Regions from separate parts of the Microbulbifer sp. ABH2_005 genome, predicted to be linked through region 1. Evidence: predicted binding sites of a transcription regulator. Region 1 holds the regulator's gene; the other holds the start of a gene.
The links. Region 1 encodes sigma-54, which starts transcription at its own class of promoters, with help from an activator protein. Its sites were predicted from a motif close to TGGCACANNNNTTGCNNT; they were not measured.

Region 1 (15,094 bases):
GCAACTAGGCAGTGCATTTGATGAGTGGCAGTTGTCTGGGGATATTCGTGGACAACTGAGACTCTCCCAGCCCCTCGGCGGCGCGGCATTATCCCCAAGTCAAAGAGTTGATTTGCAGCTTAATCGTGGTGATTTGCAGCTACAGAACCTGCGTTTACATGCTGAAGCTTTGGCTGGCGATGTGATCTATGACAGCGATGCTGGTCTCGAGGGAACTCAACTGAAAGGCGAGCTCTGGGGCCGGCCGATAAAAGCGAGTATTCGTCACTTTGGTGAGGGCGATTCCCGGGATACTCAGGTGGTAGTGGATGGGAATGCTACTACCGAGTCGATCTACCGCTGGAGTCAGCGCCCCGAGCTGAAATGGTTAGATGGTGCCATGGATTACCGGGCATTGGTGACCATTCCGGCAAGATCAAAAGAGGCCCCCTACGCTGCAGTTTTTGAGTTGACCTCGAATCTTGCCAGTGTCGCAGTCAATCTTCCTGAGCCCCTCGGTAAAGCTGCTGAGAGAAAAACAAATTTTGTGCTGCGCGCCCCCATCGGTGATCAGGGTAGTTTGTTCCATTTGAATTACGGTGAACACCTGCAAGGTCAGTTTTGGTTGGTGGATGGGGCTCTTGAGCGTGCAGCAATAGCACTCAATGCCGAGGCGAAACTGCCTGAAGAGAGGGGGCTAAGTATTCTTGGGGATATCTCCAGTGTTGATCTGCCCCGCTGGGAAAAACTGTTGAGTGTATACCGCGATGATGCACCGGCGGTGTCTGAGCCCTCTACTCAGTCTGGGCAAACGCTCACACAGAGTCCTGAATTGAAGACCGATAGCCAGGGCGAAACAGCTTCTTCCCAAAGTGCGCTGGCAACGGCCAGAGTATCCAGTCCTTTACCGGTAAGCCTTGATCTCAGTACTGACCGCCTGCAGTTGGGCACTGCGGAAATTGAGCATATACATGTCACTGGCCGAGGGGTGGGTGCCAAGTGGCAGTTGGATTTCGATAGCGAAATGGCGGCGGGGAGACTCTCTGGAACGCTAGGGGGGAAAAAGCCTCTCCGTATGAAATTGGCGCATCTGCGTCTTCCCACTCCTGAAAAAAAACAGGCTGCTTCAGGGGAGGCTTCTACTGAGTTGCCCCTTTCAGAAGAGTCGGTGGACCCCTGGGCGAACTTTAACTTCCAGAGCTTGCCATCGATTGATTTCAGTACGGAAAGTCTGCGCTTAGGCGAGGAAGAGCTTGGACGTTGGTCCCTTGAAGTGCGGCCATCTAAAGAGCGCCTGGTGTTGAGTAATATTCGTGGCAGTGTGCGCGGTTTCCAGTTACAGGGGCGTGGCGGTGGTGAAAAAGCCCTGGGAGCGCAGCTGATGTGGATGCGTGATGCTGAGGGTAACAATTCATCCCAGTTTATCGGGCGTCTGGCAGCCGATGACCTGGCGGATATTCAGCGTGAAATGGGGCATGAGCCGCTGATTGAGAGTAAATCCGCTACCTTTGATACGGCATTGCGCTGGGACGGATCTCCCGCGATGGCCAGGGGCAGCTTGTTCTCGGGAGATTTGAAAATAGACATTCGCGATGGCCGCTTCCTTCGTTCAACCGGTACCGCAGGCTCAACCGTCCTAAGGTTATTGTCGCTATTTAATTTCGACACCTGGGCCCGCCGCCTGCGCTTGGATTTTTCTGACCTTTACAAAAGTGGTATGGCTTTTGACCGGGTGCGCGGTGAGGTGGTTTTCGAAGGAGATGGGCAGCTGTTAATTGCAGTACCTATCCAGGTTGAGGGACCCACCAGTGAGCTGCAGATGGCTGGGCGGGTGAATTTGGTACGTGAAGATTTGGATCTGACTCTAGTCGCTACCCTGCCGGTAAGTAATAACCTCGCTTTGGTTGCTGCACTGGCCGGAGGACTCCCGGCCGCGGCGGGCGTTTACCTCATTAGTAAAGCCTTTAAAAAGCAGGTGAAGAAAATGGCCAGCGTCAGTTATCGCATTAGCGGTGACTGGGCCGATCCACAGATGCGCTTTGAAAAACTCTTTGATAGAGATGGCGCTGAGCGCCAGGGAGCGGCCTCTGAGGCATCTGGAAAAGAGGCAAGACAAGAGCAGGGGGTGGCGGATTCCAGCCATACCCCATCCCCTCCGTTAGCTGACGGAGCCGGCTCTTAACCCGCTTGTTGATTGAGCTAACAAGTCTGGGGGGGAGGACTCCGAAAGCCTGTGAACGCAGCTTTCTAACCTTTTAAGGTAATGACCTAATGAGGACAGGAGTTTGCAATATGGTGAAGACTTCGACGCTATCGCTTCTAGTGGTGTTAATCCTGGTTTTATCGGCCTGTTCCGAGGCCGATGATCAGAGAATTCAAGATATGACAGTGGCAGAGGCTAAGACACGTATCGCTGAGGGCAAAGGCCTGGAGCAGATTCCCAAGTCGGTGTGGAAACAATTACTCCCTGAGGATCGATATAAAGTTCTTTGGAAAGGGGATACCGAGCGGGCTTTTAGCGGCAAGTTGTTATACAACGAAAAAGAAGGAGTCTACATTACGGCAGGTTGCCGTCTGCCGGTATTCAGCTCCGAGCACAAATTTAAATCGGGCACAGGCTGGCCCAGTTTTTGGGATGTAGCCTACCCGCAAAATATCGTATTAAAAGACGATTTCAGCTGGGGGCTTAGGCGTACAGAAGTATTATCGAAATGCGGTGAGCACCTGGGGCATGTTTTTAAGGACGGCCCCCCTCCGACAAACTTGAGGTACTGTCTGAATTCTCTGGCCCTGGACTTTGAACCTGCAAAGGGGCGTGAACAGTAACCAACTGGGCTTGTAGCCAATTGAAACGGCGGTTAAAAAGAATGGAACTTTTTTAGCAACGCTTATCGGTTGCTAGATTGGTTTTAGCATTAGCCAATGTTGCAATATAAAGATTTTTGGGCGGTGCCAGGCCGCCCGAGCGGTGCAAGAGTGATGCTGGGTTACTGTGAAGACTGAATAAAAAAGTCCCGCAAATAGCGGAACAGCTTGCGCTGATTGCTGGGGGGCTTGCTATTTTTGATCTCGCGCAGGGAATCACGCACCAGTTGACGAAGTTGTTGGTGGTCTACCTGGGGGTACTGATCAAAGAAAGCTTCTTGGGCACTGTTGCCCTCTTCGAGTAAGCGCCCGCGCCAGTCTTCTGCCATCTTGTCAAAGCGTAGGTGTTGCTGATCTCGCTCTTTGAATTTATTCAGTACGGCTTCAATGGCTTCGTGGTCAGCACTGCGCATCAGTTTACCGATATATTGCATTTGACGGCGGCGCGCCTCGTTAGACTTGATTCGTCCCAGGGTATCAATCGCCTCGCGCATATCCTCATCAATGGGCACTTCAGCGAGCTGGGTTTTGGATAGCTCGGTCAATTGCTTGCCCAGGGCCTGCAGCTCGTGCATTTCCTGCTTTACCTGCGTCTTACTCTTAGGCAGGTCTTCATCGTCGTATTCGTACATCTGGAGTTCCGTGTATAGGTTCCGGGCTGCCCCGGTTCTGTTTGAGCAGGCAGTGTATTGCCTCTCAGCCAAAATGCCAGGTGGCGAGGCCCAGGAAGGACATGAACCCCACCACATCGGTAACGGTTGTCAGTGCGACGCTACCGGCCAGTGCCGGATCGATTCGTATTGCCCGCAATACAACCGGCAAGATTGCCCCTGCCATCGCCGCTACGATCAAATTAATGACCATTGCGGCAACAATGATGACAGCAATGGTAATGTCGTCAAACCATAGCGCGGCGATCAGCCCCATCACCAGGGACCAAAGTAGGGCGTTTAGAGCTGCTGATCCGAGTTCCCGCGAGAGTAGCCAACTGAGGTTGCTCTTGCCAATCTGCCCCAGCGCCATACCCCTGATCACTACGGTGAGTGTTTGGCTGCCAGCCACCCCGCCCATACTTGCGACGATGGGCATTAAAACGGCAAGGGCAACGACTTTATCTAGCGTATTCTGAAACAGGCTGATGACCCAGGAGGCTAGCAGGGCGGTAAGTAGGTTGATACCGAGCCATAGAGCGCGTCTACGGGCAGTGCGTCTAACCGGGGCAAAAGTATCCTCTTCTTCATCGAGACCCGCCATGCTCATTAGAGAGTGATCGGCACCCTCGCGGATGACGTCGACGATATCGTCGATAGTGATACGGCCCAGTAGGCGGTTGTCCTCATCCACTACCGGTGCGGTGATCCAGTCATACTTTTCAAACAACCGGGCGACTTCGGTATCGCGCATATCTGCGGGTATCGGTTCCACATCGGTATTGACCACCTCGCGAACTGTGACGGATGGGTCTGTAGTGAGAAGCTTGGAAAGCGGAAGTAGACCGATATATTGGCCCTGGCGATTGACCACAAACAAGCTGTCTGTGGACTCCGGCAGCTGTTCATGACGGCGCAGGTAACGCAGTACTACATCCAGGCTCAGGTTGGGCCGCACCGATATGGTATCGGTGTCCATCAGGCCGCCAGCGGTGTTCTCATCGTAAGCGAGAACACTTTCCACCCGCAGGCGGTCTGTTTCGCTCATTGCCGAGAGGACTTCCGAGACGACACGCTCGGGGAGCTGCTGGAGGATATCGGCGATATCGTCCGCGTCCAGCCCCTCCATGATCTCTACCATCTCCTCAGTATCCATGGTGTCGAGGATCTGGCTGCGCACTTCATCGGTCAGCTCTTGCAGAACCTCACCCTCGACATCCCGGTCGATCAGATTCCACAGAACCTGGCGGATACGCGGAGGTGAGCTTTCCAACAGTTGCGCAATGCTCTGGGGTGTAAGGGTCTTGAGCATGCGCCGGACTTCCTGCCCGGTACCACTATCGAGAGCGGCGAACAACTCACTGAGCTGGTTTTGCGCGCGGAACTTGATTTCGGCTTGGGGTGGGCTGGACACGATAAATCCTTACTGCTCAGCGGTGATTAGGGGGGCAGAGGCCACAGAAAGGTCGTGGCGTTTTGATACCATGGCGGACTCTATCCACTGCCGGTTGCCTTTGCAAACTACTCGGCTTCGCCGAAGCGCTCAGAGACCAGGGTGCAGATGGCATCGAGTGCGTCGCTCTCATCACGGCCCTCCACCTCCAGCTCCAGTTCAGTACCCTGGCCGGCGGCGAGCAACATGAGCGCCATCACGCTTTTACCGTCCACGGATCTGTCTCCGCAGTTCACTTTGATATTTGAAGAAAAGCGGGCAGAAGTCTGGGCAAATTTACTGGCTGCGCGGGCGTGTAGCCCGAGTTTGTTAATGATGATGAGACGCTGCTTTTGCATAGGGGCTTGCGGTGTTTCGACTATCTCTGTTGTTCGCGGTGACGGACTTGAATATTGCCAAATTTATGCAGAAAAGTACGGGCTAGTTGCTCAACCATATATACCGAGCGGTGCCTTCCTCCGGTACAGCCAATGGAAATGCAGGTATAGCTGCGGTTGCTCTCTTGGAAGGAGGGCAGCCAGTTTTCTAAAAAGCCTGTGATGTCCGCTTCCATTTTGTTGGTTTTTGGATGGGAGCGTAAAAACTCGGCTACTTCGGGGTCCAATCCGGTTTTTTTTCTCAGACTGGGTTCCCAATAGGGATTTGGCAGGCAGCGCAAGTCGAACATCAAGTCGGCATCCACGGGAACGCCGTATTTAAAGCCGAACGACTGAAAAAGGATTGCCATTCCCTCTGAGTGTTCGCCCACCACTCGGCTTTTAATTAGCTCTCGCAACTCATGTAGGCCGAGGCTACTGGTATCGATCACCATATCCGCCATGGCTGAGATCGGTGTCAGCAATTCCCTTTCTTGTTTTAAGGCCTCGAGTAAGTGGGTGCAGTCATTGCTGAGGGGGTGTTTTCGGCGAGTCTCGCTGAAGCGCTGAACGAGGACGGGTTCACGGGCATCCAGGTAGATAATGTCACACTGGACACCTGTGCTGCGCAAGGCTTCTATGACACGTGGAGCCTGCTTGATATCCTGCCAGAGGTTGCGTGCGTCTATTCCCAAGGCTAGGGGAGTGTCTCCCTTTGGGGTTTGTTGCTCGGCCCGCTTAATTAGTTCGGGCAGCAGGCTGATCGGTAGGTTGTCAATGCAGTTAAAGCCCACATCTTCGAGCAATTGTAGTGCGGAGCTTTTACCGGAGCCGGAGCGGCCGCTGATAATGACCAAGCGCATGGGGACCCCCTCTTTTTAGCTCTTTATACCATTTAATCGCTTGAGAAATGGTGTTTTTATTCCTAACGGTAATTTAAGGAGCGACTCAGTAGAATCTCAGTTGTTACCAGAATAAAAGTACAAAACCAGAATCAGGCTGCTGCGGCAGAATCTATGGCTAGGGCGTAGAGCTCATCACTACTGTCGGCTTTTCTCAACTTATCCCGGACTTGGCTGTTGGAAAAAAGCGCAGCGATTTCTGCCAGTGTGTCCAGATGTTGTTGTTCTGAATCTTCAGGGACGAGTAAGACAAAGAGTAAGTCGACAGGTTGTCTATCGATAGCGTCGAAATCTATGGCGGGTTCGATTGTGCAAAGCACGCCTATAGGTTGCTCACAGCCAGGAAGGCGGCAGTGAGGTATGGCTACCCCCTCGCCAATACCCGTCGAACCCAGGCGCTCTCGAGCGATCAATTGATTGAATGTTGTGTCGGAGTCATGCTGTGGATATTGTTCGGCAATGGCTTGGGCAATATTGAGCAGCAATTTCTTTTTGCTGCTCCCCGCCAGGTGGCAAAGACTCAGGCGGGGAGAAAGTAAAGCTTCCAGTGTCATAATTTAGCGGTGGTTCTGCAACTTCTCTTTGTGTTTTTTCAGTTGGCGGTCCAACTTATCTGTAAGCGCATCGATGGCTGCGTACATGTCTTTGTCTTCCGAACCCGCACAGAGGTCGTGACCATTGATATGTACTCGGGCTTCAGCTTTCTGGATCAATTTATCTACAGATAGAATAACTTGCGCGTTGGTTATGTTGTCATAATGCCTTGAGAGCTTTTCCAGCTTGTTCTCACAGTAGTTGCGCATTGGTGAGCTAACGTCGACGTGGTGACCACTAATGTTGATCTGCATGGATTTCTCCTTACCAGGTGCATCACAATACGGCGAGCCTCCTTTCGGGTCGCAACCCTACTAGGAAGTGGCCCAGAATGGAAGGATACACTCAAAGTTTGGAGTTCGGTTGTGAAGACGTCGCTACTGGCGCCAGGTTATGACTTGCTCCGCCTTTTTGGTCGTGCCCGGTAAGGGCAAATTAAACTAGGCGCTTCCTTTCACTGGAGGAGGGGATACCCATTGATTCGCGATACTTGGCTACTGTGCGGCGGGCTACTTTGATGCCCTGCTGGTCTAGTTCCTGGGTAATTTTATTGTCGGATAGCGGCTTGCGCGGTGTTTCCGAATCAATCAGCTTTTTGATCAGGGCGCGAATGGCGGTTGAGGAGGCATCCTCACCGGAGTCTGTACTCACGTGACTTGAAAAGAAATACTTGAGTTCGAACACTCCACGGGGTGTGAGCATGTACTTTTGGGTGGTTACCCGGGAGATGGTGGACTCGTGCATGCCAATGGACTCGGCAACGTCTGCCAGCACCATGGGGCGCATGGCTTCTGGTCCTTCCTCAAAAAAGCCTTGCTGCTTTTCGACAATACAATTGGCGACTTTTAGCAGGGTCTCGTGGCGGCTCTGCAGACTCTTCATAAACCAGCGAGCTTCTTGCAGGTGGTCGCGCAAAAAGTTGTTATCTCTCGAGTTGTCCGCACGCTTAACCATTGAGGCATAGTGGTTGTTGATTCGAATCTTAGGAGTGATCTCTGCATTCAATTCCACTTGCCAGCGCAGGGCCTTGCGGGAAACGATGATATCCGGGATCACATAGTCCGGCTCCTGCCCGCCAAAGCTCTCTCCCGGATTCGGGTTTAGCGTCTGGATGAGGCGAATGGCCTCGCCGAGCTGGGCCTCGTTAAGGCGTGTGCGCCGACTCAGCTGGCGAAAATCTCTTTTGCCGAGCAAGTCTAAGTGTTTTTCAATGATGCTTTGCGCTTGGTCGAGCCAGGGGGTGGTTGGCGGTAACTGTTGCAGTTGTAATTGCAGGCATTCTTTTAGGTCCCGAGCCCCACAGCCGGCAGGCTCGAACTGTTGGATGGTCTTTAAGACTGCCAGTACTTCATCTTCATCTACAGCTAAAGAGGAGGCAACCTCCTCTAACGAGGTGCCCAGGAGGCCGCTGGGACTTATGCTGTCAATCAGGTTTTCACCGATCCACTTATCCTGCTCGGATAAAGGCGTCAGGTTCAGCTGCCAGCGCAGGTGGCCTTGTAAGTCGACAGAGGTGGAGTTGCGTTCGTAGCTGGAGGTATCCAGCTCTGGGTTCCCGCTGTGACTGGTGTAGATATCATCCCATCGGGAGTCGACAGGAAGCTCGTCGGGAATTGCCTGGTCCCAGTCCCCCTCAGCAAGCTCTCGTTCCTCAGCCGCTTGTGAAGTATGGTCCTGCACCCGCTCTGACTCGTGCTCAGCCAGAGATTGGCCATTCTCCAGCTTTGAGGGTTGTTCCTCGCTATCCGCCTCCAGCATTGGATTGCTATCTAACGCCGCCTGGACCTCCTGCTGAAGGTCGAGGGTAGACAGTTGCAGAAGGCGGATCGCCTGTTGCAACTGGGGAGTCATAGTCAGTTGTGTGCCGAGCTTGAGCTGGAGTGACTGCTTCATAGTGGAGAGCCGCTGGCCGATAAGACAGTGTTTAGATCAATTTGTCCTAAGATGGCGCAGACTACCCCTCCCTCTAATTTATTACAAGCAATAAACGTGCCGACCCGGTGATAAATGTTAGGCTCGAAGTGGCTGAAGCATGAGCAATTAAGCTCAAATTGAAGAATTTAAGGATGGGGATTGCCGCTTCATCTTAAATGGTAAATTCATGTCCTAAATAAACTTCTCGAACCTGCTGGTTGGCAAGAACATCTTCTGGTGTGCCTTCAGCGATGATGTGGCCCTCGCTGACAATGTAGGCGGTCTCGCAAATATCGAGGGTCTCGCGCACATTGTGGTCGGTAATGAGTACTCCGATATCTCGATCCCGCAGGTGGCGGATGATTTCTTTGATATCGTTTACCGATATGGGGTCCACGCCGGCAAAAGGTTCGTCTAACAGGACAAAACTGGGATTGGTGGCCAGGGCGCGGGCAATTTCCACTCTGCGGCGTTCCCCCCCAGAGAGTGCCATGCCCAAGCTCTGCTCAATATGAGTAATGTTAAATTCCTCAAGCAGGGCTTGAGCCTGTTGCTGTCGCTCGGCTCGTGAGAGGTCTTTGCGGGTTTCTAGGATGGCGAGAATATTGTCTTTTACGCTCAGGCGGCGAAATACGGAGGCTTCCTGGGGAAGATAGCCGATGCCTTTGCGTGCGCGCCCGTGCATAGACAGTCGGGTAATATCTTCATCGTCGATCATCACCCTACCTGCATCGGCCTGAACCAGCCCGGCAATCATATAAAAACAGGTGGTTTTACCGGCGCCATTAGGGCCTAGAAGCCCGACAACCTGCCCGCTGGAAACACTGACGGTGACATCCTGGACAACTTTTCTTTTTTTATACTGTTTCGCGAGGTGTAACGCTTTGAGCGTTGGCATAGTGTGTACCGAAATCTATCCATGCCGCGGGCAGAGTGATGCCCGCCGGTGCAAATAATATCTGTTGCTTAGTGCCTGAGTGAGAATTAGGGGGTTTGCTGCTCCTGGTTATCACTGGCGCCTTGCGTGTTCTCTTTTTTCTCGGGCTTCCATGTCATTTCTACGCGCCCCTTACCGGTTTGCCCTTTGGCACTCATTTGTTCGGTAGAGAGATCGTAGTCAATTTTTTCTGCGGCCAGTGTATTGCCCTCACGGTCAACGTGGGCCTTGCCTGTGAGCTGCAGTTCCTCAGAGCTCACCTGGTAAACAATACGTTGGGCTCTAGCTTTGACGGGATTTTCGCCCTGAAGAATCTTTTGTTGGAAATGCGCGGGCTTGCCTACGGCTATCACGCGACTGATTTCTTTTTCTGGAGTGAAGTAAACCTCGACGCGGTCAGCCTGAATTTTCAGCGAACCCTGAGTGATAACAACATTGTTGCTATATACCACCAAGTTATTGTTGAGGCCGGCATTCATTGCATCAGAACTGATATTGATCCGCTGTTGGCGATCTTCTGGCAGTGCAACAGCCGTTGAAGCTATGAGCGCTAGTGCGGTAATAGCGGAGATTCTTAGCAGGTGGCGGTATTTAGTCAGTGTCATAGATGCTCTTTACGTCGGATAGGATTTCCATCCGGTCTTCATTCAGGTAAGCGCGCATACCCCTACCCGTTGTGCGGTTAGGGCCAGAGCTAATAGTAACAACTTTGTCTGTCTCGGCGAATTCCTTCGCGGGCAGAATCGTAATGCTCGATGTTTCCAGTTTGATACCGCCGGGGGCGGGTAGTTCATCAATTACGACATCGCCATCCAAGACTACTCGTTCACCGCGATTGTAAGCGACCCCTTTCCGAGACTCGGTACGCCACTTCGGCTGGTCATCCTGGTAAAAGAGCATGCGGGGTTCCGCCAGGTCTGCCCGGTCACGACGTTTAAACTGGTAGTAGGTAATCTGATCCGCATCTACCCGGTAGGCGAGATTTCCTTCCTCATTGAAGTGCCGTGTCTTGGCATTTCGGATGATCAGTTCTGCGGCCTTGTCATGCTGCTGGGGGGTCGGTCGTATCCCCAGCAGCTGATCGGGCGGGCTTTCCGAAAGCCACAGGCCAACACTGATTAGCGATACTACTAATAGCAGCGGCAGCCAGGTGCGCATTATTGCTCTCCAATATAGGGGGCGAGAGCCGAGTCAAAGGTTCCCTGCGCCTGCATGATTCGATCACAGGCTTCGCGCACAGCGCCTTCTCCGCCGCGAGCTCGGGTTACCCACAGAGCGCGCTCCCTGACGGGGGCTGCGGCATTGGGAGGAGCTATGGGGCATCCGATGCGGGTCATCACCAGGAGATCCGGATAATCATCGCCAATGTAGGCGATATCTTCTAAGCGGCAGGGTTCCTCGGCCAAAAGTTCCTGCAGCGCGGTAAATTTATCTTCGCGCCCCTGAATCAGCTTATTGATACCCAAGTCGTGAGCGCGGCGCTCCACCACGGAGCTGCGCCGTCCTGTGATAATGGCTACGCGAACCCCGGAGTTTTGCAGCATCTTAATGCCGTGTCCGTCGAGGGTGTTAAAGGTTTTCAGCTCATTGCCATTGTTGTCAAAATAGAGTTTGCCGTCGGTGAGGACGCCATCTACATCCAATACCAGCCAGCGCACTTTCTGCAGAGCCGCGTTTATTTCTTTTTCTGAAACCACCAGAGTTATCCTTACTTGCTGTTTGCGGTGCGGCATTTTGCCCCGCAAATCTTTTGATTATCTCAGATTACGCCGGCGCGCAGTATATCGTGCATATGCAATACGCCTACGGGGAAGTGCGCTTCATCCTCTACGACGAGTGCGGTGATTTTGTAATCTTCCATGATACGCAGTGCTTCTGCCGCCAGGGTCTCGGCGGATACCGTTTTAGGGCGGCGGCTCATCACTTGATCCATAGTGGCCTTGTCCAGCTCGATCTTGTGGTCGATCACGCGGCGCAAGTCACCGTCGGTAAATACACCAAGTAGTTCTCCCTTTGGATCGACAATGGTGGTCATACCAAACCCTTTGCTGGTCATCTCCAGTAGGGCTTTGGACAGCAGAGTGTCTGGCTGGACCTGGGGCAGCTCTTCCCCGGCATGCATGACATCTTCTACTTTTAGCAATAGACGTCGGCCAAGGGCTCCGCCTGGGTGGGAGAAGGCAAAGTCTTCGGCGGTGAAGCCCCTTGCTTCAAGTAGGGCTACCGCCAGTGCGTCGCCCATGACCAGAGTGACGGTGGTTGAGGAGGTTGGCGCTAGGTTAAGAGGGCAGGCCTCAGTTTGGACTGAAATATCCAGATTGACTTCTGCTGCCTGTGCCAGGGGCGAGTCAGTCTTGCCTGTCATGCTGATCATGGGGATGCTCAGGCGTTTTAGCAGCGGCAGTAAAGTGAGTACCTCTGCGGAAGAGCCCGAGTTGGAGATAGCGATTACCAGATCGTCCCGGGTAATCATCCCTAAATCGCCGTGGCTCGCTTCTCCGGGGTGTACAAAGAAACTCGGGGTGCCAGTGCTGGCGAGGGTTGCCGCTATTTTTCTCCCGATATGCCCCGATTTGCCCATACCCGTTACGATGGTGCGGCCGGGACATTGCAGGATCATCTCACAGGCGCGCTGGAAGTTGCCGTTGATCCTTTGTTCCAGTGCGGCGACAGCTTCCGTTTCCATACGAACGGTGCGTCGCCCAGCCTGCAATATCAAATCCTGGGTCATTGGGTGCCTCTGGTAACTGACTTCTAATTAAATAACTTCTGATTTTATAAGATATTTTTGCTGGCTTTCTTCGCCCAGCAGGATGCCGGCGTCCTGCTTTGTGTTTGCCGCGGCAGCAGGTGTGATTGTCGTGCTAATCTATATACGAGATACGAGCGCCTACTCCTAATAGGTAACAGGTATGTCGGAACACAGGCGCTAGCCGAAGTGCCAAATGACACGCTCGTACACTGCCACACCACCGGGCGCGGTCATGGTATAGTCTGCCGCCGCTGCTGTCAGCTATGTCACTCAGCGGATGAACGACAAATCCCCACTTCTGGGGAGAAATGCCAGCAGTCTCGTCATGGCACTTATTTACGCTGTGTGCGTCCAAGGAATGATTTGCTAATTGGAGAGTATTTGTGAATACATCATTTTGGATTGGTCGGTACGGGTTTTCCCGATGGCTAAGATTTGTACTTTGCGCAGCATTGGTGTCTGCTGTGGTCCCCGCTGCGAATGCCGATCAAAACCCTTATGTAATGATTGAGGGGGTTTCCCAAAAGCTGCTGGGTGTTATTCGCTCAAATGCCCAATATGCCAACTCTGACCCGCAGAGGTACTACAACGCCGTTGAGGGCGTGTTGACCCCAGTGGTGGATTTTGACTTTATTGCGCGCGGTGTTATGGGGCGTTATGCCAAGCAGGCTACCGCGACCCAACGCTCCCGCTTTGCCAGCACTTTCCGTCGGGATCTGGTGGCAACATTTGCCCGCGGTGTGGCGAATTTTGGCGACCTCGATGTGAAAGTGGTAAACCCTGGGACTTTACCCAGCGGTAACCGGGTTAACGTTTTGCAGGAAGTGCGCAGCAAGGAAGGTATCACCAAAGTCTCCTACACCCTGGTGCGCAACCGTGCAGGTGAGTGGAAACTGATCAACGTTATCTTGAATGGTGTTAATTTAGGTAAAACTTTCCGCAGCCAGTTTTCCCAGTCTATGCAGTCCTACGGGGATATCGATAAGGTAATCTCCAACTGGTCCGCTGGGCAGGATGTTGCCGATAAAGTGAGCTAGTCGGCGAACTTCAGGGTGCGCAGCTGCGCACCCTCCTCGATTCAAGTACACTTGCGTGCTGTTTTTCAACTAACGCAAATCCCTCCTATGCAACCAGATGAAATCAAAGCCCTCATTGAGGGTCATATCCCCGAGAGTAATGTCGATGTCGCCTTTGAAGGTAGTCACCTGATGGTAACTGTGGTGAGTAGTGCCTTCGAAGGTCTGAGCCGCTTAAAAAAGCAGCAGCTGGTTTATGCCGCGCTAAACGACAAAATTGCTGACGGCACCTTGCATGCCGTGCAAATGCAGACCCTTACTCCAGAAGAAGCCAGTCGATAACCTGTCGCCTGTATCCAGGCGACCCCCGAAATATGAGACCGAATGGATAAGTTAATAATAGAGGGTGGTAGTCCAATTTCCGGCACCCTGCGAATCTCTGGTGCAAAGAATTCTGCACTGCCAATTTTGGCCGCTGCACTTTTGGCTGATGGTCCGGTGCATATTCACAACCTGCCACACCTTAATGACATCACTACGATGATTACCCTGCTGCGCTGTATGGGGTGTGATATCACGGTTGATGAGAAGCTGGGTGTAGAAATAGACCCCCGTTCGGTCAACGATCTGACGGCGCCCTACGAGCTGGTAAAAACCATGCGCGCCTCGATTTTGGTGTTGGGCCCGCTGCTGGCCCGCCACGGTGTAGCCAATGTCTCTTTCCCCGGTGGCTGCGCTATCGGCAGTCGCCCGGTGGATATCCACCTGAAAGGGTTAGAGGCGATGGGCGCCGAAATAACGATTGATGGTGGCTTTATCCGGGCCCGCTCTAACGGCCGCCTAAAAGGCGCCAATATCGTTATGGAGAAGGTCACTGTAGGCGGTACGGAAAACCTACTGATGGCTGCGGTCTTAGCCGAAGGCACCACGGTATTACACAACGCAGCGCGCGAACCCGAGATCGTCGATCTGGCGGAATTCCTGATTGCCATGGGTGCTCAGATAGAAGGTGTTGGCACTGACACCATGCGTATTCACGGTGTTCCCAAGCTGGCTCCATGCACCTTCAGTGTTATGCCGGATCGTATCGAAACCGGTACTTTCCTCGCAGCGGCGGCTGCAGCTCGCGGCAAGGTTCGCCTTCTACACACGCGCGCGGATATCCTCGATGCAGTACTGTTAAAGTTTGAAGAGGCGGGGGCGCATCTGAGCTGCGGTGACGACTGGATTGAGTTGGATATGAAGGGCAATCGCCCTAAGGCGGTCAGCTTCCGTACCGCACCGTATCCGGCGTTTCCCACTGATATGCAGTCGCAGTTTACCGCTATGAATGCCGTCGCCGAGGGCAAGGCTGCAGTGGTGGAGACCATTTTTGAGAATCGCCTGATACAAGTACACGAGTTGAATCGTATGGGCGCGGATATCACTCTTGAGGGCAATACGGCGTTTGTCACCGGTGTCGAAAAGCTTAAAGGGGCACCCGTGATGGCTTCGGATTTACGCGCTTCGGCAAGTTTGGTGATTGCGGGAATGGTGGCTGAAGGTACCACCACGGTCGACCGTATTTATCATATCGACCGGGGTTATGAGTGTATCGAGGAAAAATTACAGCAACTGGGGGCGAATATTCGCCGAGTGCCTGGTTAGCAAATTGAGGCGGCCGCCTTTTGCCAAGG
Region 2 (15,094 bases), 260 kb from region 1:
CGATAATCTCGCTGGATATCGTAACCGTTAACAGTAACGCTGCCCTGACCGGGGTTCACGATACCACAGATAATACTGATCAGTGTGGTTTTGCCGGCACCGTTAGGGCCAAGCAGTGCGAAGATTTCACCCCGTTGAATATTCAAGTCGATACTTTTTAAGGCGTTAAACCCGCCACTATAAGTCTTGTCGAGACCTTTAACGGAAATAATCGGTTCCACTTCTTCTCCTTGTAAAATCCTAAAACGAGCCGGTCTAAATACTTTTGGGCGTGTTTATATCCTACTGCAAAATGATTTCACTGGATGGTTTTGCTTTCAACCAATGTAGGAAAAGCGCCATGGTGGCCAAAAACAGCAGCACAGCGCTCGCTGCGGAAAAGCTACTGGCGAGGCCAAAGCGTTCTATCCAGGGTTGGCTGATGAGTGGCGAGAGAAATTGTCCGATAAAGACACTGGCGGCGAGAGCACCGGATATTCGCCCACGAATATTGGGGGTGGCGGATTCCAGTCCGGTGGCGAAGATATGGGGGATCAGGGTACCCATTCCACAACCATAAATCGCAGTGGCAATCATAATCGCGTTAAATGAATCCGCCTCGGCGATTAGCCCCATACCGCAGGCCATAACAGCAAAACCCAACATAAAAACGCCACTTTTCCCCAGGTGGTTGCGCGCCAGAGGATAGAACACCAGTGAGGCCAGGGCGCCCATTAAATTACTGGCGGCGATGGCAATACCCGCGAGGCTGGGAGTGTCGACTTCAATTTCCCTGAGAAGGAAGGGGAGCTGGGTGGGGATCAGAAAAAAGACCAGGCTGTTTAGCAGGGCTGCGCCGAGCAATAATGCAAAGGCCATCCAGTCGGGTTTTTCATCACTAAAGTGGTCAGACGATCGCTCAATATTATTGCGTTCAGGCTCTGGCAAGTAGCGTATTACTGCTGGAATCAGGAATAGTGCCGCCGCGTAAATCGCAAAAGGTGCGCGCCAATGTATATCTGCCAACAACCCACCGGCCACAAGGAAGATAACCCCACCGAGACTGATAAAGGCCCCCTGCTGACTCATATAGGTACGCCTTTGATCGGGGTTGAAATAGTCACCTACCAGGGCGGTGACTGAAGTCATGGTGCCCGCTACCGCAATACCCAGCAGGGTACGGCTGGCCAATAGTCCTGCCAGGCTGTCCTGCAACAATGCCGAGATGCCGGCCAGGGCATAAACAGTGACCGCCAGCAACAGCAGCCGCCTGCGTCCATAGCGATCGGATACAAACCCGGCGAGAGGGGCGAATAGAGCAATCATTAAGGCCGGTAGGCTCAAAATCAATCGGCTGAGCAGGGCAATATCTTCATATTGGGCAAAGTGTGCCTCCAGTGCTGGTAGTGATGGCGCCACTGTGGCGCCAGACATTATTGTGAGCGCCGCCAGGCACAAAAGTGTCAACCGCATCTGTAGCGGGATAGCGGGTTTTGCCACGCTGAGAGGTGGTGCTATGTGGGCAGGGATCATCGGCGAATTCCTTTTTTGCCTTTGCACACCTTTGTTAAGGAAGGGATTACCGATAGACACAGCCCCTCTTGCACGGCCAAGCTGATACTTTGGCTTTGTGCAGCCACTAAAAGAGAAGTGGTGTTAGTAGAGGGGGGTTCTGTAATGGGGTAGGTTTGTTTGCTGTTCCTGATCATCGGTAGTCTCCCTGAGCTTGCAATGGAATGCGGCGCAGTGTAAAACCTCAAGTAATATTGAGGTCAATAGCAGCCGGAGAGTTTTGATGCCTGGTACCAGTGAAAAGAAAGCGTCCTCTTGTGGCGATAAGAAGTGCCGTCGCGAGATGACCGTGGGCGAGGTGGCTGAGCGCAGTGATGTGGCGGTGAGTGCACTGCACTTTTATGAGAGCAAAGGCCTGATCAGCAGCTGGCGCACCAGCGGTAATCAGCGCCGCTACTCTCGGGATGTATTGCGACGTGTGGCCATTATCAAGGTGGCGCAGAGCACCGGTATTCCCCTCGCCGAAATTCGCGAAGCCCTGGCGACTCTGCCCGATGGACGCACGCCCACCGCCAAAGACTGGGCCAAGCTTTCCGCCAGCTGGCGCGAGGAACTGGACCAGCGTATTCGCCAGTTGACTCAATTGCGCGACCGTTTGGAGGGCTGTATTGGCTGTGGTTGCCTGTCTATGGAGAGCTGTCCGCTCCGCAACCCAGGAGATCAAGCCGCGGAGCAGGGTGCAGGTGCTCGCTACCTGGATGTGGGGAGCTGACTTGGTGAGCTAATGGAAAGCAAATGGTGCGCTTCACGCTTGAGAAAATGATGAAGTTCTCACGATTTTTTATTGTTTGAAGTTACTGGAAAAGTTTCTGGTAAAAATCCAGGGTGCCCTGCCATGCATCTTGCGCCGCTTCCTGGTTATAGGCCAGCGGCAAGCCAAATTTCTGACCGCGTTCGGTGGCGACGGGATTGGTAAAGCCGTGCAGTACTCCGGGATAGCTCACTAGGGTGAATTTAGCACCGGCTTCCTGCATTTCCTCGACAAAAGCCCCGACCTGCTGTGGCGGAATCATACTGTCGGCACCGCCGGTGTAAACCTGCAGTTCCGCCTGGACTTTCCCTTTTTTAGCGCGGACCTCGCTGGCCAGGGCTCCGTGATAGCTGACTACTCCACGCAATTCCACACCGAGGCGCGCCATGGTCAAGGCAACGCCACCGCCAAAGCAATAACCCTGTGCGGCAATTTGATTTTCCTCGACTACACTGTGCTGCTGCAGCAGGGTAAGTGCGGTGCGGAAACAGGCTTCCAGAGAGACTGGATTTTCAAGCGCCTCATCGCGAAACTGCTGCGCTTCGGTGGGGTCGTCCGTTTGCTTGCCACTACCAAACATATCCACCGCAAAGGCACAGTAACCCTGTCTGGCGAGCTTTTCAGCCTGCTTGCGCACAAAGGCATTGTGTCCCCACCATTCGTGAACCAGCATGACACCGGGGCGCTTTTCTTGAATGCTGTCATCCCAAGCAAGGTAACCACTGTAGGACTTGCCATCTACCGCGTAATCAATCTCTTCGGTTTTCATTGTTGCATGTCTCTTTGGCGAATAATTGATGGTCTTATTCAGGCTTGTCTGGCGGGCCTTTGAGTTCCACCAGATTTTGTTCGGGGTCGGAAATATAGATCGACGGCCCCATGCCCTCGGCACCGTAACGCTGTTGTGGCTTAGAGGGTTCGATTTTTTTCTCTTTTAAATAAGCAATAATTTTATCGGGTTCGAATGGATCTATACGTAAACAGAAATGATGCAAGTTACGCCCTTCGACACCCGGCGCGACACCGCCCTCACGACCGATAGTTTGATCCACCGGAACCAAGTCGATTAAGGCGTGCCCGGCACGCAACTGATAGAGGCCCAACTCCTGATTCTCTCGCTCCATGGTGCAGCCGAGGACGCCTTCATAAAAATTGCGCATGGCAGCCAGGGATTTGACCCTCAGCACCACATGATCAATGTGTTGAATCTTAAACACAGGAATTCCTGAAATTTTAGTGATTATTAATCTGGTGAATAAATTATCTTATAGGAAAAACCGCCACTGTTTTATAGATCGTTGGATGCGGCAGTAAGAAGTGCTGATTTAGAGATTTGCGCCAATGTTATACCGATTCTAAGTGTAGGCGGGCTTGGAGGGCTAAGTGGGCGTCTCAGGCATCTAGTGAGGACTTCGCGCGGAGTGTTGGTTGAGAAAAACGGCACTCCGCACTTGAATGAACTTGGAATCAATGAGCAATATTGGGCTTAAGCACTATAAACCTTGTCTAAATCCTTTTGGGGATGCAGTTCTTTTGCGGGCCTGACAATCTCCGTTTCCAGCATCGCTGCAACTTCCTGCTTCTGTACGCTTTGTTGTAGTTTAATACGCAGAAGCTGGGAGATTTCCGGTTTACAAGAGCCACAGCGGGTGCCGCAGCCAAGAGCCTCACCTAATGCCTCTACCGAATTAATCCCCTGACTGATAGCTTTTTCAATCTGGGGGCGGGAAATCTGCATACAGGTACATACTATGCGTTCACCTGGAGGAATTGCCTGGAGAAACTGGGCAGGATTTTCTGGGGCTTCCAGTTGTAGATAGCGCTCCAGGGTGCGCCGGTCAGGGAGAAGCTGCCAATCGTTACTGGCAAAAATAAGCAGTTCTATTTGTTCACTATAAGCGAGCCAACGTTGGCTGTTTAATGTTTCTATTTGCTGCCAGTGAACGCCTGAGCTTTCCTGTAATAATTGTGCGCCCAGTTGGCGACCATTTAATGGCGCGCTCAGTGCCAACTCAAAGCGATATCCGTTTTGGCAGGGCACTCGATACCAGTGCAGCAGATTTTCTTCCCGATGGGTCTGCAGCCAGTGCCAAAGATTTTGTGCAAGTGGTTCCGGGCAAATAAGGGTGGCAAAGCTCTTACAAGGGAGGGCTTGCAGCTGCACCGGTACCTGTTTGAATTCCGGCTGGCCGGAAATTGGGTCTACCTCTGCTTTGGTAAGGGCGCTGACTTTCGACTCTTGAGCCAGAGTCTGGCTCCAGTGAATGGGAGCGAACAGTTCACCGGGCTTTTGTCCACTATTGAGTACTGCACGTCCACACATGCGACCCTGGGCATTATGCAATTCCACCAGTGCGCCCTCATCTACGCCATATTTGCGTGCATCCACTGGGTTTATTTGAATCTCGGCAGTTTCACTGTGGTCCAGTAATTTGCGCGCACGGCCGGTGCGGGTCATGGTGTGCCATTGGTCGCGCATACGACCGCTGTTTAGCCAAAGGGGATAACTGTTGCCGATTTGCTGTTGGGGTGTGCGAGGTTTGACAGCAATGAAATTGGCTCGGCCAGTTTCTGTGAAAAATTTTCCGTCGCCAAATAGTCGTGCGCTGCCCTGGGGGTTTTCCCGGTTAACCGGCCACTGTACCGGCTTTAATGTATCGTATTCGTTACGATCGATATCACTAAAATAGGAGATATCAAAGGCGCGGCTGTTGTTGTTTTCGAATCCTGACAATTGCGCATGTTCACGGAATATTTCTGCAGGGTGAGCAAAATTAAAGTGCTTGCCAAACCCCAGGCGGCTGGCTAAATCGCAGATTGCCTGCCAGTCGTGGCGGGCCTCTCCGGTGGGCTCTAGAAAGGAGCGTTGCCGGGAGATGCGCCGCTCAGCATTGGTGACGGTGCCATTTTTCTCGGCCCAGCCAGTGGCCGGCAGCAGTACATCGGCACAGCGGGCGGTGTCGGTATCGGCGATACAATCGGAAACAATCACTAGCGGACATTTACGCAGAGCTTCAGTCACACGCTCCGCTTCCGGCATACTCACGGCGGGATTCGTGGCCATAATCCAGATTGCTTTGATCTGCCCACTTTCCACTGCGCGGAACATATCCACGGCTTTTAATCCGGGATTCAGTGCCATATTGGGTGCATTCCAGAAGCGCTGCACCCGGTCTATATCACTGTCTTTAAATTCCATATGGGCGGCGAGCATATTGGCCAGACCGCCCACTTCGCGCCCGCCCATAGCATTGGGCTGGCCAGTAATTGAGAATGGCCCCGCCCCAGCCTTGCCTATGCGCCCTGTTGCCAAGTGACAGTTGAGGATTGCGTTATTTTTGTCTGTGCCACTACTGGATTGGTTAATACCTTGGGAATAGAAGCTGAGTGTTTTTTCTGTTTCAGCAAACAAGCGAAAGAAAGCCAGTAACTTTTCTGCTGGCACTCCACAACTCAGTGCGGTTTGCTGTAGGGACCAGTGCTGGGCGGCTTCCAGTGCCTGCTCAAAACCCTGAGTATGTTGTTGGATATAGTGATGATTGAGGCGGTTGTGTTGAGCAAGGAAATTAAGCAGCCCATTAAACAGTGCGGCATCGCTGCCGGGAGTTATTGCCAGGTGCAGATCGGCCATCTCGCTGGTAGCACTCGCCCGCGGATCAACCACCACCAGCTTGGCCTTGCCCGCCTGCATACGCTGGAACAGAATCGGGTGGGTCCAGGCGGCATTGGAGCCAATTAAAACAATGAGGTCCGCTTCTTCCAGATCTCCATAGCAACAGGGCACGGCATCCGCGCCTAGGGCGCGCTTATATCCTGCTACGGCTGAGGACATGCAAAGACGCGAGTTGGTATCAATATTTGCGCTACCAATAAAACCCTTCATTAATTTATTGGCAACATAATAATCTTCGGTCAGCAGCTGCCCAGAAAGGTAAAAAGCTACGGAGTCAGGGCCATATTCGCGGATATTGCGGGCGAATTCGCTGGCGACATAAGACATGGCAGTATCCCAATCACAGGCTTCGCCATGCAGGTGCGGCCGTAAGAGCCGCCCATGATCACCGAGCGTTTCCCCTAGGGCAGAACCTTTTACACACAGTCGGCCAAAATTAGAGGGATGCTGTTTATCACCTGTGACGGAAATCACAGAGGTATTTTGCCGCTCTTCCTTGTTAATTGTTACTCCGCAGCCTACCCCGCAATAGGGACAAGTGGTGCAGGAGCGCTGTGTGCTCAGGTATTCCTTTACTGCCATTATTCTTACTTATTGCAACCGATATAAACGGTATTTCCATTAAATGCCAAAGGGTAAGTGGCGAGCTGGATATTAGCGTCTTCCATACAAACACCATCTTCAAGGCGAAAATGGTGTTTATAAAGTGGTGAAGCAATAGTTAATTCACCCTCCAGCTCCGCAATTATTCCCCGCGAAATAACCCCAGCTTGTGCGATCGGATCCCAGTTGTCAACGGCATAAAGCTGTCGATCCTGCCCGGGTAAAAAAAATAGGGCGATACCTTTTTTCTTCTCAGATCTAACCGTGTTGCCAGCTTTTTCTGAGGAGGTATCGCCCCAAAGGGCGCACACCCCGGAATTGCTGACCAGATCTGAGCGTCGACAGATTGGCAGCCATTGGGGGCGGGTTATGGCAATAGAATTAAATGGATCTGGTTTGGCGCTGGCTTGATACATAACAATTTCCTTACGGGATTGTGAAAAAAATCAGAAATTGAAATTAATTCTTGTTCATTCAAATGGAAGTACTTTTTGGAATACGCCACTAGGCAGACTCTGCAGCTTCCAATATTTCCTCGGTGGTCGCCGGGCGGGGTTGACCGCGTTCCTTAACAAAAACAATTTTGTCATCACCCTCGCTGCTATTAACAAACTGACGAAAACGCTTCAGCTTTTCCGGGTCGTTAATGGCGGACTTCCATTCGCATTGATAGCTATCAACCACGCGCGACATTTGCGCTTCAAGTTCGGCACAGATTCCCAATTTGTCATCGACAATGACTTCACGTAGATAGTCGAGCCCACCATCAAGGCTTTCCAGCCAGACCGAGGTGCGCTGCAATTTATCGGCGGTGCGCACATAGAACATCAGGAAGCGATCGATATATCGAATGAGGGTTTCGTCATCCAGATCAGTGGCGAATAGGTCAGCGTGTCGTGGGCGCATGCCGCCGTTACCGGCGACAAATAGGTTCCACCCTTTTTCTGTGGCGATAACTCCCACATCCTTACTCTGCGCTTCGGCGCACTCGCGGGTACAGCCAGATACGGCCATCTTGATTTTGTGGGGCGAGCGCAATCCCTTGTAGCGGTTTTCCACGCGCAGGGCCATAGAAACACTGTCCTGCACCCCGAAGCGGCACCAGGTACTGCCTACACAAGACTTAACAGTACGCAGAGACTTTCCATAGGCATGGCCGGTTTCGAATCCCGCATCAACCAGTTCTCGCCAAATCTCTGGTAGCTGCTCGAGGCGAGCACCAAAAAGATCAATACGCTGGCCACCGGTAATTTTGGTGTAGAGGTCATAGCGTTTGGCAACATCACCAATCACAATGAGTTTTTCTGGTGTGATTTCGCCACCGGGAATACGCGGTACTACAGAGTAGCTGCCATTTTTCTGCATATTCGCCATAAAAGTGTCATTGGTATCCTGCAGGCCAACGTGGGCCTGTTCCAGAATATGTTCATTCCACAGAGAAGCGAAGATGGAAGCTGCGGTGGGTTTGCACACCTCACAGCCCTGGCCGCTGCCATGTTTATCGAGGAGGTCATCAAAGGTTTTAATTTCCCCAACCTGAATAATATGGAAGAGCTCTTGGCGGCTATAGGGGAAATGCGCACAGAGGTGATTGTTTACCTCCATACCTAGTGCCGCTAACTCAATATCGACAATATTTTTTAGCAGTGCCGCACAACCACCACAGCCGGTGGAGGCCTTGGTTACATCCTTGACTTCAGCTAGGGTATGACAGCCACCGTGTACCACATCGATAATCTGTCCCTTACTCACGTTATAACAGGAACATACGGTGGCACTGGCAGGTAAAGCCGAGGCACCGAGAGGAGATCCTGCTCCATCAACTGAGGGAAGGATAAGTTGCTCAGGGTGCTCGGGCAGCTCAATATCATTAAGGTGATATTGCAGTAGAGTATCGTAATCCCCGGTATCACCCACCAGCACTGCCCCGAGCAGTTTCTGGCCTTTGGCATCGGTTATCATACGTTTGTAAAGGCCACCTTGCTCATCTACAAAAGTAATTGCGGCCGCACCTTCACTGCGCCCGTGGGCATCGCCAATAGAACCGACCTGAACACCGAGCAGCTTTAATTTGGTGCTCATATCGGCACCATTAAAAAATATCTCTGCACCGGTAAGTTGTGCGACGGCGGTGCGTGCCATGCTGTAGCCCGGAGCTACCAGACCAAAGATCCGCCCTTCATAGAGTGCGCACTCTCCAATAGCAAAAATCTTAGGGTCTGATGTGCGACAGCAGTTATCGATGACTATCCCACCACGTTCGCCAACCTGCAGTCCCGAAGATTTTGCCAGCGCATCCTGAGGGCGAATTCCCGCGGAGAAGACAATCATATCGGTAAGCAGTTCATCTCCTCCTTTAAACTGCATGCGCAAGCGGCCATCAACTTCTGCAATAAGTTCAGTGGCCCTACTGGTGTGTACCTTTACACCGAGAGCTTCGATTTTTTTGCGCAGCAAATCGGAGCCGCCCTCGTCGAGCTGAGTGGCCATAAGTCCCGGCGCGAACTCCACCACATGGGCTTCGAGTCCAAGGGCCTTTAAAGCATTTGCCGCTTCCAGACCGAGTAGGCCACCACCGACAACAACACCACTTTGCGCTGTAGATGCGGCTGTGCGGATAGCATCCAGATCTTCGAGGGTACGGTAGACAAAGCAGCGCTCGTGCTGGTGTCCTGGGATGGGGGGTACAAAAGGATAGGAGCCGGTGGCGAGTACTAGCTGATCGTATGTATATAAGTTTCCATTCTGGGCGGTAACGGTTTGCTTTTCGCGATCAATGGCAATAACGGGGTTATTGAGTTCTAGCTCGAAGCCCCATTCATGGTACTGCTCGATATGGCCCATGGCCAAATCTTCAGCGCTGCACCCGGAGAAATAATCGGACAAATGTACGCGGTCATAAGCGGGCCTGGCTTCCGCACAAAAGACGGTGACTTCAAAACCGATGTTTTTATTTTTTTCTACCAGCTGTTCAAGAAAGTGGTGCCCGACCATGCCGTTACCAATCACAACCAGCTTTTGCTTTTCTTTCTTTACCTTCATTGCTATTCCTGCCATCTGAAGTCAATTTTTTCGGCAGGAGGGGAAGCGCTTGATATGGCAGGGGCGCCTCCTCTTCTGCCGAAGAGTACAGGCGCCGTTGCCTCGAATTGGGGGAGAATTTTGTTGGTCATTTAATGTATTCAATCTCCGTGCCAATATTGAGCCCTGGAATGGCGCCAATCTGTGCCTATTGTCCACAATTTTTGCGACACCTTGCGACAAGTTGGTGCGAAAAACTAATTTTCTGCTCTGTATTAGTGCTTAATGAAATTCTGTGGAATATTGGAGGTGTGGAGAATTTATTTTCGGGCTGCTGGTAGGTAAAACTGAGATCCGCTGATGGGCTATTAGAAAATATACAGGAGATGAGAAAGCAGCAGGATGAGTGCTATCAGTTGCCAGAATAAAACAGGGTTCCTTTCCAGTAGTGGGCGGCTATTGGGTGGTTTGAAGGCCGGGTTGGGGTGCTGTAAATCTTGAATGAATTCCGACAGGCTGTCGTAGCGTTGTCTGGGGTCGGCAGCGCAGGCTTTTTGCAGGGCGCCATCCACCCAATGGGGAATATCCTTACGGTGCGTATACACTTTCATATAACGCATTTGTTGATAACTTTTGAGTTGATAGTGCAAGTTGCCCAGGCGCTCGGGATAAGGGTATTTTCCTGTAAGTAATTCATAGGCGATGACCCCAAGGGAAAAGATATCTGAACGGTGGCTGGCACTATCCCCAAAAAAGAATTCGGGAGCCGCATAATTTTTACTGCCTGGAGCACCAGTTTCTGAGAAATGCAATTGCTCACGGAGACCGGGCCCATCAACCCCTCCCAGATCAATGATGACCAGACGCCCATGGCTGCGCATCATGATGTTCTCTGGCTTCAGATCTCCATGCACAATTTCCAGGCGTTGCAGGCTGCGCAAGGCACTTACCAGCTGCGCCAGCAGCTCCCGTACCTGGGATATTTGCGGCTGGGAATTAAGTTGCATCCACTGTCGTAAGGTCTGTCCCTCGACATATTCGAGGATATGGTAAAGGCAAGCGCGCTCTGCCCTTGGGGGATATAACTTGATAATCCCTGGGTGATTGATTCGCCGGCCAGTCCACTCCTCGGCGATAAAGCGCTCGATATAATGCGGGTCATCGCAGTAATTTACTGACGGGGTTTTAAGAGCACGAAGTGCACCGGATTCAAGATCCTGGGCCAAATACAGGTGACTGCGCTTGCTGGCATAAAGTTCTTGCAGAATAAGGAAGCCATCGAGTTTTTGACCGGGATTTAAATCCGGGGCAAAGGGCAGCTTCTGGCCGTGCATTGCCAGTTCGTCGCACTGGGGGAGGTTCAGGCGATTGACCCTGGCAGCGACTGCACTCAGATTATCGCTTGAGCCAGCCTTCAGGGCCGCATCAACCAGCTGTTGCGGTGTGGTCCTGTCAAAATTAGCGAGTCTTTCCTGGATAGAGGTTTCGGGCAAGAAATCGTGTATCCCATCGCTACTCAGCAAATAAATATCATCGGGTAGTAGCGCTTCACAGCGATAGTCCACATCGATGTGGACATCCATACCTAGTGCCCGGCTGAGAAAAGTGCGCCCAGGAGACAGTTGGTGGCTATGATCGCGGCTGAGACACTCAAGTTTGCCGTCGCGCAGACGGTAGATGCGTGTATCCCCAACATGCACTAAATGGGCGCTGGTACCTTTAATAATAATGGCAGAGAAAGTGGTGAGCCAGCCACGCTGAATTTCTACACTGCCTCCGCTTTGCCGATATAGCCAGCTATTGAGGGAGTGGAGAACCCGCGCTACTGCGTGGCGGGTAGACCAGGTTTCCGGGGTGCTGTAATAATCGGAGAAAAAACCATTGATGGCTGCGCGAGCGGCCTCCCCGCCAGCCTCAGCGCTGGCGACACCATCGGCAACAGCGGCGAGCGCACCATAGCGCTTGAATTCTATCCCCTTTGGTAGCCGCACTGCACAGGCATCGTCGTTGTGCCGGCGTTGGCCGGCACAGGTGGCACTGAAAATTTGCAAGGCACCTATTTTTTTGTTCTGCAAATTCTCAGATACTTCAGAGAGGTTCTGTACCTCTTCTGAAGATTTTACGTGCTGCTCTTTATCAGGCGACATCAATCATTGATACACTGCCATCGGGATGTACCTCGGCCATTTGCCCCTCGGGTTCCTCTAATAATAACAGTGCGACAAAGCCGAGAAGTGCAGTGATGCCGATAACCATAAAAAATGTTTGGTAGGAAACCAAACTCAACACGGTGAGATAAAACACTGCACCTACATTGCCATAAGCACCCGTCATACCTGCGATCTGCCCGGTAAGGCGTCGCTTAATTAGGGGGACTACAGCAAATACCGCCCCTTCACCGGCCTGCACAAAGAAAGAGCACGCCATGGCAGCGGCAACGGCCAGGTAGAGTGGCCATTCGGCATCGATTAAGCTCATAGTGAAGTAACCCAATGCCAAGCCCGCAGTGAGTACCAGCAGGGTGGGCTTCCGTCCCCAGCGATCACTAATCAAGCCACCCGCTGGACGGGACATCAGATTCATAAATGCATAGGCGGAGGCAAGCAAGCCCGCTTTTACTGGGTCCAGGGTAAAGGTCTCAGAGAAAAACAGTGGCAACATAGAGACCACGGCCAGTTCGGAACCAAAAGTGGCGAAGTAGAGTAAATTGAGTACGGCCACTTGCTTGAATTTGTAGCGGTGTACAGGAGCTGGGGGATTAGTGAAAACTTCGCGGTTGATACTAAATGTCTTGCGCGCATCCAGCAGGTAAAGTAAGCCGAGCCCACAATAAATCAAGGCTGCAGCGAGGCTAGAGATTAAACCGACACCACTTGAAAGTTTCCAGGTTAACAATGCCAGGGCTGCATACATTGGTACCTTCATAATCAGTAACAGGGCGAAGTCTCCTGAACTGGTGACCTCCATTGCTCCAATTTTTTTCGGCTTGAAATATGTGGAACCCTTGGGTGTATCGGTCACGGAGAAGTAGTAAATCACACTGTAGACCAGTGCAATAACCCCAGTGATACCAATCGCATAGCGCCAGCCATTATCGCCACCAAAAAACAGTGCGATGGTGGGCAGGCTCATAGCGGCAGCGGCCGATCCGAAATTACCCCAGCCCCCATAAATGCCTTCAGCGGTACCCAGCTGGCGAGCGGGGAACCACTCCGAAACCATGCGTATGCCGACAACAAAGCCCGCACCAATGAAACCGAGCAGAAAGCGCCCAATTGCTGCCTGGGTAAAGTTTTCCGCTAAGGCAAAGATAAAGCAGGGAACACTGCCGATTGCAAGCAGCAGGGAGTAAGTGAGCCTTGGGCCGTACTTATCGGTGAGCATTCCGATCACAATACGTGCGGGAATGGTTAGGGCGACATTTAAAATAAGAAGCGTTTTTACCTGATCGGGCGTGAGTGACAGGCTCTCTGATATAGCCATCAATAATGGGGCATGGTTAAACCAGGCAAAAAACGTAATGAAGAAAGCTACCCAGGTTAGGTGTAGGATTTTTATCTTTCCTCGAAAAGAAAAAAGATTGAGGGATTCACTGGACATGTGCATTTCCTTTATTTGCAAACTCCGCAGGCACAAAAAAAGCCCACCGCCGCGCCCTTTTTTGGGTCGCAGTCAATGGACTTCATTGCCCGGTATCTTTGGTGAAAGAGGGATTGACTGTGCGTATGCGCCTTGCGGCAGGACATTGCACCATCGATATATTTCCATTCAATTAATGTGCCATTATTTTTTAGTGCAGAGATAATCCAGAGTCTGACGGTAGAGGTCCGATCTAAAGTTCTGATTGTTCGCTGAGTCGGTCTCGCTAAAGTCGCTGCACATTTCTATCAATTGCTGGGCTTTTGCTTCATTGGGGTGACCGTTGTCATTATCCGTATGAGCGAACAAATGCCAGCCCGGATTAGCTATGATGTCAGAGCTCCGACGGTAGAGGATTTGGTCATTGAGGGAACCTTGTAATACTGATTTTGGTAAATCCAGATAATGCCTTTGCGAGAGTATTCCAGCTGCTTCGTGGCGGTTTTCCCGGGCGGACAACCATGAGCAAGCTTGTAGCAATGCGGCGCGAAGCGCCAAATGACTGGCTGGATTGGCTTCATGCCAACTTTGAGTGACTGCCAATACCTTTTCCGGCATTGCTGGTAGTAGGGTATTGCAGGCGGTGGCTATTACACCGGTTCCTTTGTAGGCCGCGAGACTATTCCATGGCTCTCCAACGCAATAACCATCAATCACTCCTCTGTGGAGGTTCTCTAGCATTTGCTCGGGGGGAAGGACAATAAGTTGTAAATCCTGATCGGGGTTGATACCTGCAGCCTGTAACCAATGACGCAATTGTAAGGTGTGACTGGAGAATGGATACACCGTAGCGAGTCTTGTTGGTGCAGTCCCCGTATTCTTTTGCAGGTAAGCTTTTAACGCTGAGGCAATATCGAGTTGAGTTTCTTGGGATGTGTAGTGTTGCAGGCGTTGATAGAGGTCTTCCGAAAGAGTTATAGCGTTGCCATTGCAGCTGAGTATCAAACCACTGATGAACCGTTCTTTGCAGCCAGGCAAGGCTTGCGACAAGGTTAATGGCATTGGGGCCAGCATGGCTGCTGCGTCGGCCTTGCGAGCAATCAATTTGTCACGCAGGGTTGCCCAGGAAGTCTCCCTTTGCAGCTGCACTTCTAGACCAAATCGGTGAAAGTACCCTTTCTCCTGAGCGACTATTAGAGGGGCACTGTCGGTGAGTCGCAGATACAGCAGTTTGATCAATTTTTTTTCCGGGCATAGTAAAGAAGACATCGGTGATTCAATGCTCGCTTTGGAAATAGTGGATAAGTTGCTCGGCTACTGCGCACATGGTTGCATTACTACTCATAGCAAGATTGCGCAAAATCTTGTGGGCATCTTTCTCTGTGAGATTTTTCTTTGCCATTAATAGTCCCTTGGCTCGCTCAATGGTTTTTCTGTCGCTGAGTTGCTGTTGGGTCCTCTCAAGAGATTGGCGCAGTTGCTGGAAGCTCTTGAACTGAGCCATGGCAATTTCTATCGCCGGTGCAACGCGCTCCGGTGTCATCCCTTCAGCCATATAAGCGCTCACGCCAGACTCGACCGCGCGACTAATAAAGTCCGCACTATTGTGACTGGAGAACATAGCGACCGGTGTAGGGGCTTCGCGATTAACTACAGCGAGACTCTCTAAAATATCTCTATCGGGAGATTCGATATCGATTAGTACAATGTCGGGTCGATACTTTTCCACTTGGAAAAGAAGCCCTTCTGCGCTACTTATTTGCGCAACAATTGTGTATCCGGCAGCTTGTAAACGCTCACGGACCGAATGAGCACGCTCGTGGTTGTCGTCAACCAACATGATTGCGGGGCTAATGTTTGACACGGCTTGATATGGCACTCGTTCAAGGGCTTGATACTATTTATCAAGAGTTAAT

Region 2: the regulator sigma-54 is predicted to act here: its motif matches at 9,758-9,775, upstream of nirB (nitrite reductase large subunit NirB).

Annotation. Positions count from the first base shown of each region.
Region 1 covers NZ_JBSWWI010000001.1:885,530-900,623, forward strand. Annotated here, with positions in the region: gene ACXAFI_RS03810 (YhdP family protein) at 1-2,161, shown strand, start outside; gene msrB (peptide-methionine (R)-S-oxide reductase MsrB) at 2,272-2,805, shown strand; gene yjgA (ribosome biogenesis factor YjgA) at 2,967-3,476, opposite strand; gene mgtE (magnesium transporter) at 3,541-4,908, opposite strand; gene ACXAFI_RS03830 (HPr family phosphocarrier protein) at 5,016-5,285, opposite strand; gene rapZ (RNase adapter RapZ) at 5,306-6,166, opposite strand; gene ptsN (PTS IIA-like nitrogen regulatory protein PtsN) at 6,298-6,759, opposite strand; gene hpf (ribosome hibernation-promoting factor, HPF/YfiA family) at 6,763-7,053, opposite strand; gene ACXAFI_RS03850 (RNA polymerase factor sigma-54) at 7,235-8,692, opposite strand; gene lptB (LPS export ABC transporter ATP-binding protein) at 8,886-9,611, opposite strand; gene lptA (lipopolysaccharide transport periplasmic protein LptA) at 9,698-10,255, opposite strand; gene lptC (LPS export ABC transporter periplasmic protein LptC) at 10,242-10,808, opposite strand; gene ACXAFI_RS03870 (KdsC family phosphatase) at 10,808-11,347, opposite strand; gene ACXAFI_RS03875 (KpsF/GutQ family sugar-phosphate isomerase) at 11,410-12,381, opposite strand; gene ACXAFI_RS03880 (MlaC/ttg2D family ABC transporter substrate-binding protein) at 12,786-13,439, shown strand; gene ACXAFI_RS03885 (BolA family protein) at 13,527-13,760, shown strand; gene murA (UDP-N-acetylglucosamine 1-carboxyvinyltransferase) at 13,803-15,065, shown strand.
Region 2 covers NZ_JBSWWI010000001.1:622,601-637,694, forward strand. Annotated here, with positions in the region: gene ACXAFI_RS02650 (ABC transporter ATP-binding protein) at 1-221, opposite strand, end outside; gene ACXAFI_RS02655 (MFS transporter) at 283-1,512, opposite strand; gene soxR (redox-sensitive transcriptional activator SoxR) at 1,775-2,263, shown strand; gene ACXAFI_RS02665 (dienelactone hydrolase family protein) at 2,346-3,071, opposite strand; gene ACXAFI_RS02670 (VOC family protein) at 3,106-3,519, opposite strand; gene ACXAFI_RS02675 (nitrate reductase) at 3,789-6,557, opposite strand; gene nirD (nitrite reductase small subunit NirD) at 6,563-6,994, opposite strand; gene nirB (nitrite reductase large subunit NirB) at 7,083-9,620, opposite strand; gene ACXAFI_RS02690 (bifunctional protein-serine/threonine kinase/phosphatase) at 9,968-11,746, opposite strand; gene ACXAFI_RS02695 (NarK family nitrate/nitrite MFS transporter) at 11,736-13,199, opposite strand; gene ACXAFI_RS02700 (CmpA/NrtA family ABC transporter substrate-binding protein) at 13,383-14,417, opposite strand; gene ACXAFI_RS02705 (ANTAR domain-containing response regulator) at 14,455-15,042, opposite strand.